Regions from separate parts of the Streptomyces sp. NPDC053560 genome, predicted to be linked through region 3. Evidence: riboswitches for the same ligand, from Rfam matches in the RefSeq annotation. Region 3 holds a riboswitch; each other region holds the start of a gene.
The links. Region 3 has a riboswitch for cyclic di-AMP ahead of ACIGQF_RS13165 (transglycosylase family protein). Riboswitches for the same ligand answer to the same signal wherever they lie in the genome.
Positions count from the first base shown of each region.

Region 1: another riboswitch for cyclic di-AMP. It lies ahead of ACIGQF_RS24595 (NlpC/P60 family protein); the one in region 3 lies ahead of ACIGQF_RS13165 (transglycosylase family protein).
Region 2: another riboswitch for cyclic di-AMP. It lies ahead of ACIGQF_RS27830 (M23 family metallopeptidase); the one in region 3 lies ahead of ACIGQF_RS13165 (transglycosylase family protein).

Region 1 is NZ_JBITXI010000010.1:173,807-177,073, forward strand. Features, by position in the region: gene pcrA (DNA helicase PcrA) at 1-1,020, opposite strand, end outside; cyclic di-AMP (ydaO/yuaA leader) riboswitch at 1,527-1,708, shown strand; gene ACIGQF_RS24595 (NlpC/P60 family protein) at 1,716-2,885, shown strand; gene ACIGQF_RS24600 (hypothetical protein) at 3,009-3,267, opposite strand, start outside.
Region 2 is NZ_JBITXI010000012.1:163,170-166,436, forward strand. Features, by position in the region: gene ACIGQF_RS27825 (GntR family transcriptional regulator) at 221-919, opposite strand; gene ACIGQF_RS27830 (M23 family metallopeptidase) at 1,153-1,983, opposite strand; cyclic di-AMP (ydaO/yuaA leader) riboswitch at 1,996-2,154, opposite strand; gene ACIGQF_RS27835 (M16 family metallopeptidase) at 2,498-3,267, opposite strand, start outside.
Region 3 is NZ_JBITXI010000005.1:112,560-115,826, forward strand. Features, by position in the region: gene eno (phosphopyruvate hydratase) at 1-446, opposite strand, end outside; gene ACIGQF_RS13165 (transglycosylase family protein) at 808-1,485, opposite strand; cyclic di-AMP (ydaO/yuaA leader) riboswitch at 1,490-1,703, opposite strand; gene ACIGQF_RS13170 (transglycosylase family protein) at 1,938-2,918, opposite strand; gene ACIGQF_RS13175 (cytochrome P450) at 3,087-3,267, opposite strand, start outside.

The sequences.
Region 1 (3,267 bases), on a different contig from region 3:
CGGATAGTCCTCCTCGAACTGGAGGATGTTGCGGATCGTGGCACCGCGGAAGGCGTAGATCGACTGGTCGGCGTCGCCCACGACGCACAGCTCGGCGGCGGGCACCTCGTCCGTCCCCGGGCCGACCAGCTCGCGTACGAGGGTGTACTGGGCGTGGTTGGTGTCCTGGTACTCGTCGACCAGGACGTGCCGGAAGCGGCGGCGGTAGTGGTCCGCGACGTCCGGGAAAGCCTGGAGCAGGTTCACCGTCGTCATGATGATGTCGTCGAAGTCCAGGGCGTTGGCCTCGCGCAGCCGTGCCTGGTACATCGCGTAAGCCTCGGCGAGCGTCTTCTCAAAACCGTCGGCCGCCGTCCCGGCGAAGTCCTCGTGGTCGATGAGCTCGTTCTTGAGGTTGGAGACCTTGGCACTGAAGGACTTCGGCGGGAAGCGCTTCGGGTCCAGGTCCAGATCGCGGCAGACCAGGGCCATCAGGCGCTTGGAGTCGGCGGCGTCGTAGATCGAGAACGATGAGGTGAAGCCCAGCTTCTTGGACTCGCGGCGCAGGATGCGCACGCACGCGCTATGGAAGGTGGAGACCCACATGGCGCTGGCGCGCGGGCCGACCAGCTCCTCCACGCGCTCCTTCATCTCGCCCGCGGCCTTGTTCGTGAAGGTGATCGCGAGGATCTGGCCGGGGTGGACGTGGCGCGTGCCGAGGAGGTGCGCGATGCGGTGCGTGAGGACGCGGGTCTTGCCGGAGCCGGCACCGGCGACGATGAGCAGCGGCGAGCCCGTGTGCACGACGGCGGCCTTCTGCTGGTCGTTCAGCCCCTCCAGCAGCGCGGCCGGGTCGACGGCCGGGCGGGCGGCGCCGTCGCGGTAGTACGCGTCCCGCTGCACGGGCGCGTCGTAGCGGCCACCGAAGAGGTCGTGCGGCACCTCCTCCACTGCCGGACGGTCCTCGTCCTCGGGAGGCGGCGGCTCCTCGTCCTTGGGGTCGAGGTCCGCCAGGAAGCTGTCGTCAAAGAGGCTGCTCATCGCCCACCGAGTCTAGGCCGCCCCACCGACAACCCGGCCCCGGCCGCGGAATTCCGGGCTCAAGGATCCGGCGGAGGCGCGGTACGGGCGGGTCGGAGCGCGGCGGGAGCAGGGCCGGAGGGCCGTACGAACAGGGGCGAGCGCGACCTGAACAGGAACGGAGGACGGAACGGAGGACACGGCCCCAACAGCGGCGGAGAGCGGCGCGGAGGATACGGCACCCCGCCGCCCGTCACGGACGGACAACGGCACCGGACATTCCGTGGTCATGACAGCCCTCACATCGGCACGGACACGATCAGGTCACGAAAAGATTGCGGGCAAATCGAACATCAGCCTTCACAGAAGCCACACGAGTTGGCTACCGTGCCGACCGGGCAGCCCGCCCCACCGTCCGGTGACAGCACCGGCACGGGCCGCCCCGCCGAGTCCGGCCTGTCGTACGCACGGCCCTTGCCATACGCATGGCAGCTGTTCGTACGCACGGCAGCCGGAGCCGGGGACCCTCCCTCCTGTCGCCGACTTCGACGCAGGAGGGCCCACGTACGACCGGGGTGAATCGGTCTCTGCGGAGCGATCCGTACGGCCGTAGGGCACCTTCCGTAGCACCAGTGGGCACGCGCCCCACGCGCGCGCTCATGCGCCCGAACCCGACAGCTAACCCGGTAGGCGGTCCACGGAAGGAGTCGCCGGCCTTGGCGTCTCATCGCAAGCCCCGCACCCGCATGCTCACCGTGCCCGCACACCGCCGTACGGCGGCCGGGCTCACCACCGCGGCGCTGGCCTCGGTCACGCTGCTCACCCAGACCGCGGACGCGTCCCCCAGGAAGCCCGCACCTTCCATAGAGGAGGTCAAGAAGAAGGTCGACGGCCTGTACCGGCAGGCCGAGGTCGCCACCCAGAAATACAACGCCGCCAAGGAACGCTCCGCGACGCAGCGCGACAAGGTGGACGAACTGCGGGACGCCGCGGCCGAGCGGACCCAGAAGATGAACGACGCCCGGCGGGAGCTGGGCACCTTCGCCTCCGCCCAGTACCGGTCCGGCGGGCTGAGCCCGACCGCACAGCTGATGCTGGCGCAGGACCCCCAGCAGTTCGTGGACCGCAACCACCTGATGAAGCGGCTCACCGGCCGCCAGCAGGAGGCGGTCGCCGACTACCAGGACCAGCAGGCGCAGGCCGCGCGCAAGCGTGCGCAGGCGACGAAGGGCCTGGAGGAGCTGCAGAAGTCCCAGGAGTCGCTGAAGACGTCCAAGCAGGAGGTCCAGGGCAAGCTGACCGAGGCCCGGCAGCTGCTGTCCCGGCTGACCGCGCAGGAGAAGGCGCGGCTGGCGGAGCTGGAGCGCAAGAAGAAGGCCGAGGCGAAGCGCAAGGCCGAGGAGCTGGCGCGGGAGCAGGCCGAGCGCGAACGTGAACAGGACGGCGCTGCGGGCGGCACGGACGGCGGCTCCGGCTCCGGGACGGGCAGCGATTCCGGGACCGGCACCGGTTCCGGGGTGCCCGACGGTTCGTACGCGACCAAGGCGGAGAAGGCGATCGCGTTCGCCCGCGCGCAGATGGGCAAGCCGTACGTCTGGGGCGCCACCGGGCCCGCGTCGTACGACTGCTCGGGGCTGACCCAGGCGGCGTGGAAGGCGGCCGGCGTCTCGCTGCCGCGGACGACCTGGGACCAGGTGAAGACCGGCACGCGGGTCGCGACGAAGGATCTGCAACCGGGGGACCTGGTGTTCTTCTACGACGACATCAGCCACGTCGGGATGTACATCGGCGACGGCAAGATGATCCACGCCCCGAAGCCGGGCGCGAACGTACGCGTGGAGTCGATCTACTACATGCCGATCTACGGGAGCGTACGACCGGCCTGACGTACGACCGGCCTGACGTACGACCGGCCTGAGGCAACTCGCAGAACGACGAACCGCGCGGCCGCCCTTCGAGGGCAGCCGCGCGGTTCTCGCGTCCGGCGGGACTCTCAGGTCCCGGGGCGCTCAGGTCCAGAGGAGCGCGATGAAGATGTTGACGACCGTGAGCAGACCGACGAGTCCGAAGAGCGGCTTCTCCACCTTCTCCTCGTCACGCTTCACGTAGACCAGACCCAGGATGACGATCAGGACGGCGAGCTTGACGCCGATCTTGATGTTGTTGACCGAGGCGTCCTGCATCTGGTTCAGACCGACCAGGATGACGCCGGTCACCAGCATCGTGATCGCGCCGTGCAGCATCGCGGGCACGAAGCGGGCGGTGCCC
Region 2 (3,267 bases), on a different contig from region 3:
GCGTCCGAGCCGTTCCACGTCCGGCGGACCGGACCCCCTTGCCGACCTGTACGGAATTACCGGCCGGGCCTCCGTGCTCCGAGTAGAATTCGGCGGCATACGCGTAAAGCCGCGTACGGAATACCCCCACCCCGCCGCACTCGCACTCCCGAATTCAGGCACGCCAGGCACGCCGATTACAGGGGAAGAATTCCCCCAGGAGTTGTATACGGCAGCGGTGTTAATTCTGGGCGCGCGCCATGTTTACGGACGGTTTCACTTCCCTCACCGCGGGTGCGGGACGGCGCAGCCGGTGGGCGGGCAGCGTGCGCTCCACGTGTGCGGCGGTCAGTGCGCGGGCGCGTTCGGCGTCACCGCGCGCCACCGCGTCCACGATCGCGCCGAGTTCCTGCCAGTAGCGGTCCACGTCCCCCGGCGAGATCCGCCCCAGGTCGACCGCGTACACCCAGTCGATCTTGCGGCGTACCTGCACGAGCAGCGCCGTCATACTGGCGCTGCCGCTCGCCTGCGCGAGCGTCCCGTGGAACCAGCCGTCCAGTTGGCGCAGGTCGTCGGGGTTGCCGTGGCGGGCTCTCGCGCGCCCCAGCCGGACCAGGCCGCGCAGCACCTTCAGGTGCGCGGCGGAGCGGCGGGCCGCGGCACGGGCGGCACCCAGGGGCTCCAGGAGGAGGCAGATGTCCAGGAGGTCGGCGGCCTCCTGCTCGGTCGGCTCGGCGACGCACGCGCCCGCGTGCCGGCGAGTGGTGACGAACCCCTCGGACTCCAGGGTGCGCAGCGCTTCGCGTACGGGGACGCGGGAGACGCCGTACCGGGAGGCGAGCAGTTCCTCGATCAGCCGGGAGCCGGGCGGGAACGCGCCGGAGACGATGTCGTCGCGAATCGCCGTGCAGACCACATGCGCCGAAATATTTCCTCGCATCGTCCGTGCCTCCGCCGCAATCCTCCGGAAACGCCGCCGGGCGGCGCCTTTTCCGTGACTCTATGACACCGGGCCGCCTTTTCCGATGGCCGTGACGAATTCCTGGATATTTTTTGGCCGAGGAAAGGGGTGCGCGGGAACGCGGGGACGGAAGCGCGTCCGGGTGCGCCGAAGCCCCGGCCGTCGGGCCGGGGCTTCGGGATACGCGGAGTGCGCCGTACGGTGCGCGGTCGTCAGACGTTGACGCCGTGCGAGCGCAGGTACGCGATCGGGTCGATGTCCGAGCCGTACTCCGGGCCGCTGCGCGCCTCGAAGTGCAGGTGCGGGCCGGTGGTGTTGCCGGTGTTGCCGGACAGCGCGATCTGCTGGTTCGCGGAGACCTTCTGGCCGACCGAGACGCCGATGGACGACAGGTGGCCGTACTGGGTGTAGGTGCCGTCGTCCATCTTCAGGACGACGTTGTTGCCGTACGCGCCGCCCCAGCCGGCCTCGACGACGGTGCCGGCGCCGACGGCGTGGACGGCGGTGCCGGACGCGGCGTGGAAGTCGATGCCGGTGTGGCTGCCGGAGGACCACAGGCCGCTGGAGGCCCTGTACGGCGTGGAGACGTAGCTGCCGGAGATCGGCGCGACGAAGCCCGAGACGCTGAGGGTGGTACGGGCCTCCGAGCGTGAGGCGCGGGCCTCGGTGGCCTTCTTCTTCTCGGCCTTCTTCTTGGCGGCCTCGGCGGCCTTGCGGCGCTCGTCCTGGGCCTTCTTCTTCGCGTCCTCGGCGCTCTTGACGGCCGCGTCCTCGACCTTGGCGCGGGCGGCGGCGACCTCGGCGGCCTCCTCCTGCGCGTCGGCCTGGGCGACGATGTTGTCCGCGACCCGGTCGCCGGTGTCGGCGATGGCGCGGGTGAGGCCGGTGTCGGTGGTGGCGGCCGGGTCCTCGTTCGCGGCCAGCGCCGGGGAGGCGATGGAAACGGCGACGCCGGTCGCCGCGGCTATGCCGGCGATGTTGCGGGTGGTCCGGGCAGCACGGCCGGGGCGGCGGTGCTTGCCGGTGGCACGGGTGAACGCCATGACCGGCGCACTCCTTTCCTTCCTTCTCGCCTACCGGGTTAGCTGACGGGTTCGGAGCAGGAAGGTCTCCTACGGGCGGCTCCGGGGGGAGTCGCCCGATTCACCCCAAGGGACATGTGGGTCCCCGGCTCCCCTGGCTCGCGCCGTACGGGGACTCGGCGATGACTGCCCGGCGGCCGCGGGTGCGGCGCACTTCTGTCGAACAGCCGGACCGACGCTAAACGGGACATCTCGCGATCAGCAAACAGAAACAGGAGTTTGTGCCGGACGCCACACGGCTCGCGAGCAACCACCTACTGCATTCCGGACAAAAGCAGAGATCCCGGGCCGCATTGGCGACCCGGGATCCACTATGTCCTGATATGTGGGCGGCGTTGACGGCTTTCACGCCACCCCGTGACGGCACCGGTACGCCCCGTTCCGGCCCGCCCTCCCGCCGTACGGCGCGGGCGAATTCACAACCGTTACCGCGACGTCCGGCGGCGGTACAGCTCCGCCGCCGGCCCGCTCCGCATCAGCCCTTGACGACCGACACCTCGCCGATGCCCAGCTTCCGCACCGGCTCCGCGATCTCCGCGGCGTCGCCCACCAGAACCGTCACCAGCCGGTCCACCGGGAAGGCGCTGACCGCGGCGGCGGTCGCCTCGACCGTGCCCGTCTCGGCCATCCGCCGGTACAGCTGCGCCTGGAAGTCGTCGGGAAGCTCCTGCTCGACCTGGTCGGCGAGCGTCCCCGCGACAGCAGCAGCCGTCTCGTACTTCAGCGGCGCCACACCGACCAGGTTCTGCACCGCCACGTCCCGCTCGGCGTCGGTCAGCCCCTCGGCGGCCAGCGTCCGCAGCACCTTCCAGAGGTCCTCCAGCGCGGGCCCCGTAGAGGCGGTGTCCACCGAGCCACTGATGGCCAGCATCGCGGCGCCCGTACCGTCGGCGGAGGACCGCAGCACTTGGCCGAACGCCCGGACGCCGTACGTGTAGCCCTTCTCCTCGCGCAGCACACGGTCCAGCCGGGACGTCAGCGTGCCGCCCAGGCAGTACGTGCCGAGCACCTGCGCCGGCCACACCCGGTCGTGCCGGTCGGCGCCGATGCGGCCGATCAGCAGCTGGGTCTGCACCGCACCGGGCCGGTCCACGATCACGACGCGGCCGGTGTCGTCGGCCACGATGGGCGAGGCCGCCACCGGCTCCGCGGTCGAGCCCGCCCACGCCCCGAGGGTCTCCTCCAGCGCCGCGTCCAGGTCCACCCCGGCGAAGTCACCGACGACCACGGCCGTGGCCGTCCCCG
Region 3 (3,267 bases):
ATGTTCATCATCGGAACGGGCAGCACGTGCGCGTTCGGGCCGCCGAGGTAGCGGAACAGCGGCAGGTCGCTGGCCTCGGACGCGGCGTGCGCGACGGCCAGGGAGACGCCCAGGATCGCGTTGGCGCCCAGGGAGCCCTTGTTGTCGGTGGCGTCCAGGTCGAACATCGCCTGGTCGATGAGGCGCTGCTCGGTGGCGTCGTAGCCGACCAGCTCGGGGCCGATCTGCTCGATCACGGCGAGGACGGCCTTCTCGACGCCCTTGCCGAGGTAACGGTTCGGGTCGCCGTCACGCAGCTCGATGGCCTCGAAGGCGCCGGTGGAGGCGCCGGACGGCACGGCAGCGCGGCCGGTGCTGCCATCGTCGAGGCCGACCTCGACCTCGACCGTGGGGTTGCCTCGCGAGTCGAGGATCTCGCGAGCTACGACGACGTCGATCGACGGCACGTTGTCTCCTTCATGGGTGTCATCTGGAGTTCTGCAACACGAGCCTAACGGCCCGGGGACCGTCCGCCTGCCCCTAGCCCCTTCCGTGAGACGAAAAAGGACCCAAAGGCCCTCAATACGGGAGGTAAGAACCGGTTTTCATGGCGGACATCTCCGCCATAACAGGCACTACGCATCTGAGCGGCGGCCCGCCCGGATGCCTGCACGCCGAAGCCGCCCCGCAAACGTGAAGCCCCGCCGTGACGCGCTCGGGGGCTTCGCGTCGCGGCGGGGCGGTCACACGGGCCGGGCCGCGCGCCGATCGTGCACCGATCGGACGGCGGCCCCGGCCGGGGGCCTGTCGGGACCCGTCAGAGGCGGATCAGACCTCGAGCTTCTGGCCCGGGAAGATCAGGTCGGCGTTGTCACCGACGGTCGACTTGTTGTTCTCGTAGACCGTCTTCCAGTTCTTGCCGTGCGCCTTGGCGATCTTGCCCAGGGTGTCGCCGGACTTCACGGTGTAGTTGCCGTGGCCCTGCTTCGGGGCGGCCTTGGGCTGCACCGGCTGCGGCTTCGGGGCGGCCTGCTGCTTCGGCGCCTCCTGCTTGGGGGCGGCCTGCTGCTTGGGGGCCTCCTGCTTCGGGGCCTGCTGCTGGGCCTGGCCGGAGCCGGTGTCCACCTGCGCGGCCGGGCCACCGGAGGTCAGGCCGCCGGCACCGGCGCAGCCCCAGGCACCCGGGCCCTGCATGGCGAGCAGCTTCTCGGCGGTGGCGATCTGCTGGTCCTTGGTGGCCAGGTCGGCACGCGGCGCGTACTTGGTACCGCCCGCGGCGGCCCAGGACTGGTTGTTGAACTGCAGGCCACCGTAGTAGCCGTTACCGGTGTTGATCGACCAGTTGCCGCCGGACTCGCACTGGGCGACCTTGTCCCAGGTGGCGACCGAGGCGGCGTTGGCGGAACCGGCGGTCATCAGCGGGACGGCCACGGCGGCGCCGGCGACACCGGCGAGCGTGACGACGCGGACGGCCTTCGAGGGGCGGCGGTGCTTGCCCTTGAGCATGGTTGTTCTTCCTCACCGACGCCTGCGAGGTGAGCTGTCGGGTTCGGGCTGTGAGTGGCCCGGCCGGATGCGCTCTCCGCACACCCGGCTTCACCCCAAGCCGCCCGCTGCGTTTCCGCTGCGGTGACGGCACTTACCTTGGGTCCCCCGCTCCTGCCTACGGCGCTTGCGCGACGGTTGTCCGACCGATCACCGGCAGGATTCGGCGAATGATCGGCGGGCTCGCTTGGTGCGAGCGGTGAAGAACGTAAACACACACCCCTCGCCGGTTCAAACCACCCTTTCGTAGGACAGTTGACCGTTTTCGATCATCGAAACCATCCGTTTGCGCAGGTCGAACACGGTATGGAAACAACGGACACGGCGGACGGAAACGCTCCGGGACGAGACCCATGTCTCACTTTCCCCAATTGGGTACAACCCGGCCGCACTTATGCCGCCCGCCCCCTGCGTCACTTCCCCAGATCGAGCCGCTGACCAGGGTGGATAAGGTCCGGATCGGTCCCGATGACGCCCTCGTTGGCGTCGTACAGGCCGGTCCAGCCCCCGGTCAGCCCGCGCTCCTCGGCGATCGCGGACAGGCTGTCGCCGGGCCGCACCGTGTACGTGTCGTCACCACCCGAGGTACCGCGGTGCGCGTCACCGCCGCGCGAGGCGTGCCGCCCCGCGGAACGGCCGTCCTTCCCCTTGCCGTCCGCCTTCTCGCCCGCACCGTCGCCCGCCGAACCGCGGTGGCGGCCGGTACCGGGCGCCGAGGAGTCGCCGGAGGGCGTGGACGCGTCACCGGAGGGCCGGCCGGCGGAGTCCGCACCGGAACCCTCATCGGCGTCCCCGGCGCCCTTGTCCGTGGCGTCGCCGGACGGCTTCGAGGTGGCGTCGCCGGACGGCTCGGCGTCGGGCTCGTCCGCAGGCGGAGTCGTGGCCTTGCCGGACGGCTCGGCCGTGGCGCCGTCGGACGGCTCGGAGGAGGCGTCGCCGGACGGCTGCGCCGTGTCGTCACCGTCCTCGTCGCCCGCACCGGCGGACGGGCCGCCGGAGGCGTCGTCGCCGGACTCCGAGGGCTGCGGGTCGGGCGTCTCCGACCCGCCCGGGTCCACGTCGGGTATCAGGCCGTCCAAGTCCAGCCGGGCGTTGACGGCACAGCTGGGCCAGGCGTCCGGGCCGCGGTCGTTCAGGATCGACTCGGCGACCGCGATCTGCTGGGAGCGGCTGGCGAGGTCCGGGCGCTCGGCGTAGGACTCGCCGCCGTAGTCCCGCCACATCTGGAGGGTCAGCTGGAGCCCGCCGTAGAAGCCGTTGCCGGCGTTCGCGCTCCACATGCCGCCGCTCTCGCACATCGCGACGCGGTCCCAGGTGGCGGTGTCGGCGGCCTGCGCGCCGCCCGCCGTCAGCAGCGGCAGGGCCAGGCCTGCACCCGTGACGGAGGCCGCCACCAGGAGGGCGGGGGCCTGGCGGGGGCGGCGGTGTCTACCGGTGCCGGAGCGCATGCGAGTGCCTTTCGAGCGGCGGCTTGAGTTGTCGCACGCAAGGTAGCGGGGGCCCGGTCCGGTCTCAAGCCGGTGTAGCGGAGATCACGCGTAGATCACGCCGCTGACGCCACGTCAGCTCAGGCTCCGTTCCGCACCCTTGTCTCGTTCCGGTACCTGCGGGAATGCCCGTTCTGACGCCCCGTCCGAAGCACCCGCCCCTTCCGGCGTGAACCGCACCGGCAGCGCCCGGAGGCCCCGCATGATCAGGCCGCCACGCCACCGCAAATCGTCCGGATCCGCAGCCGCCTCCAGA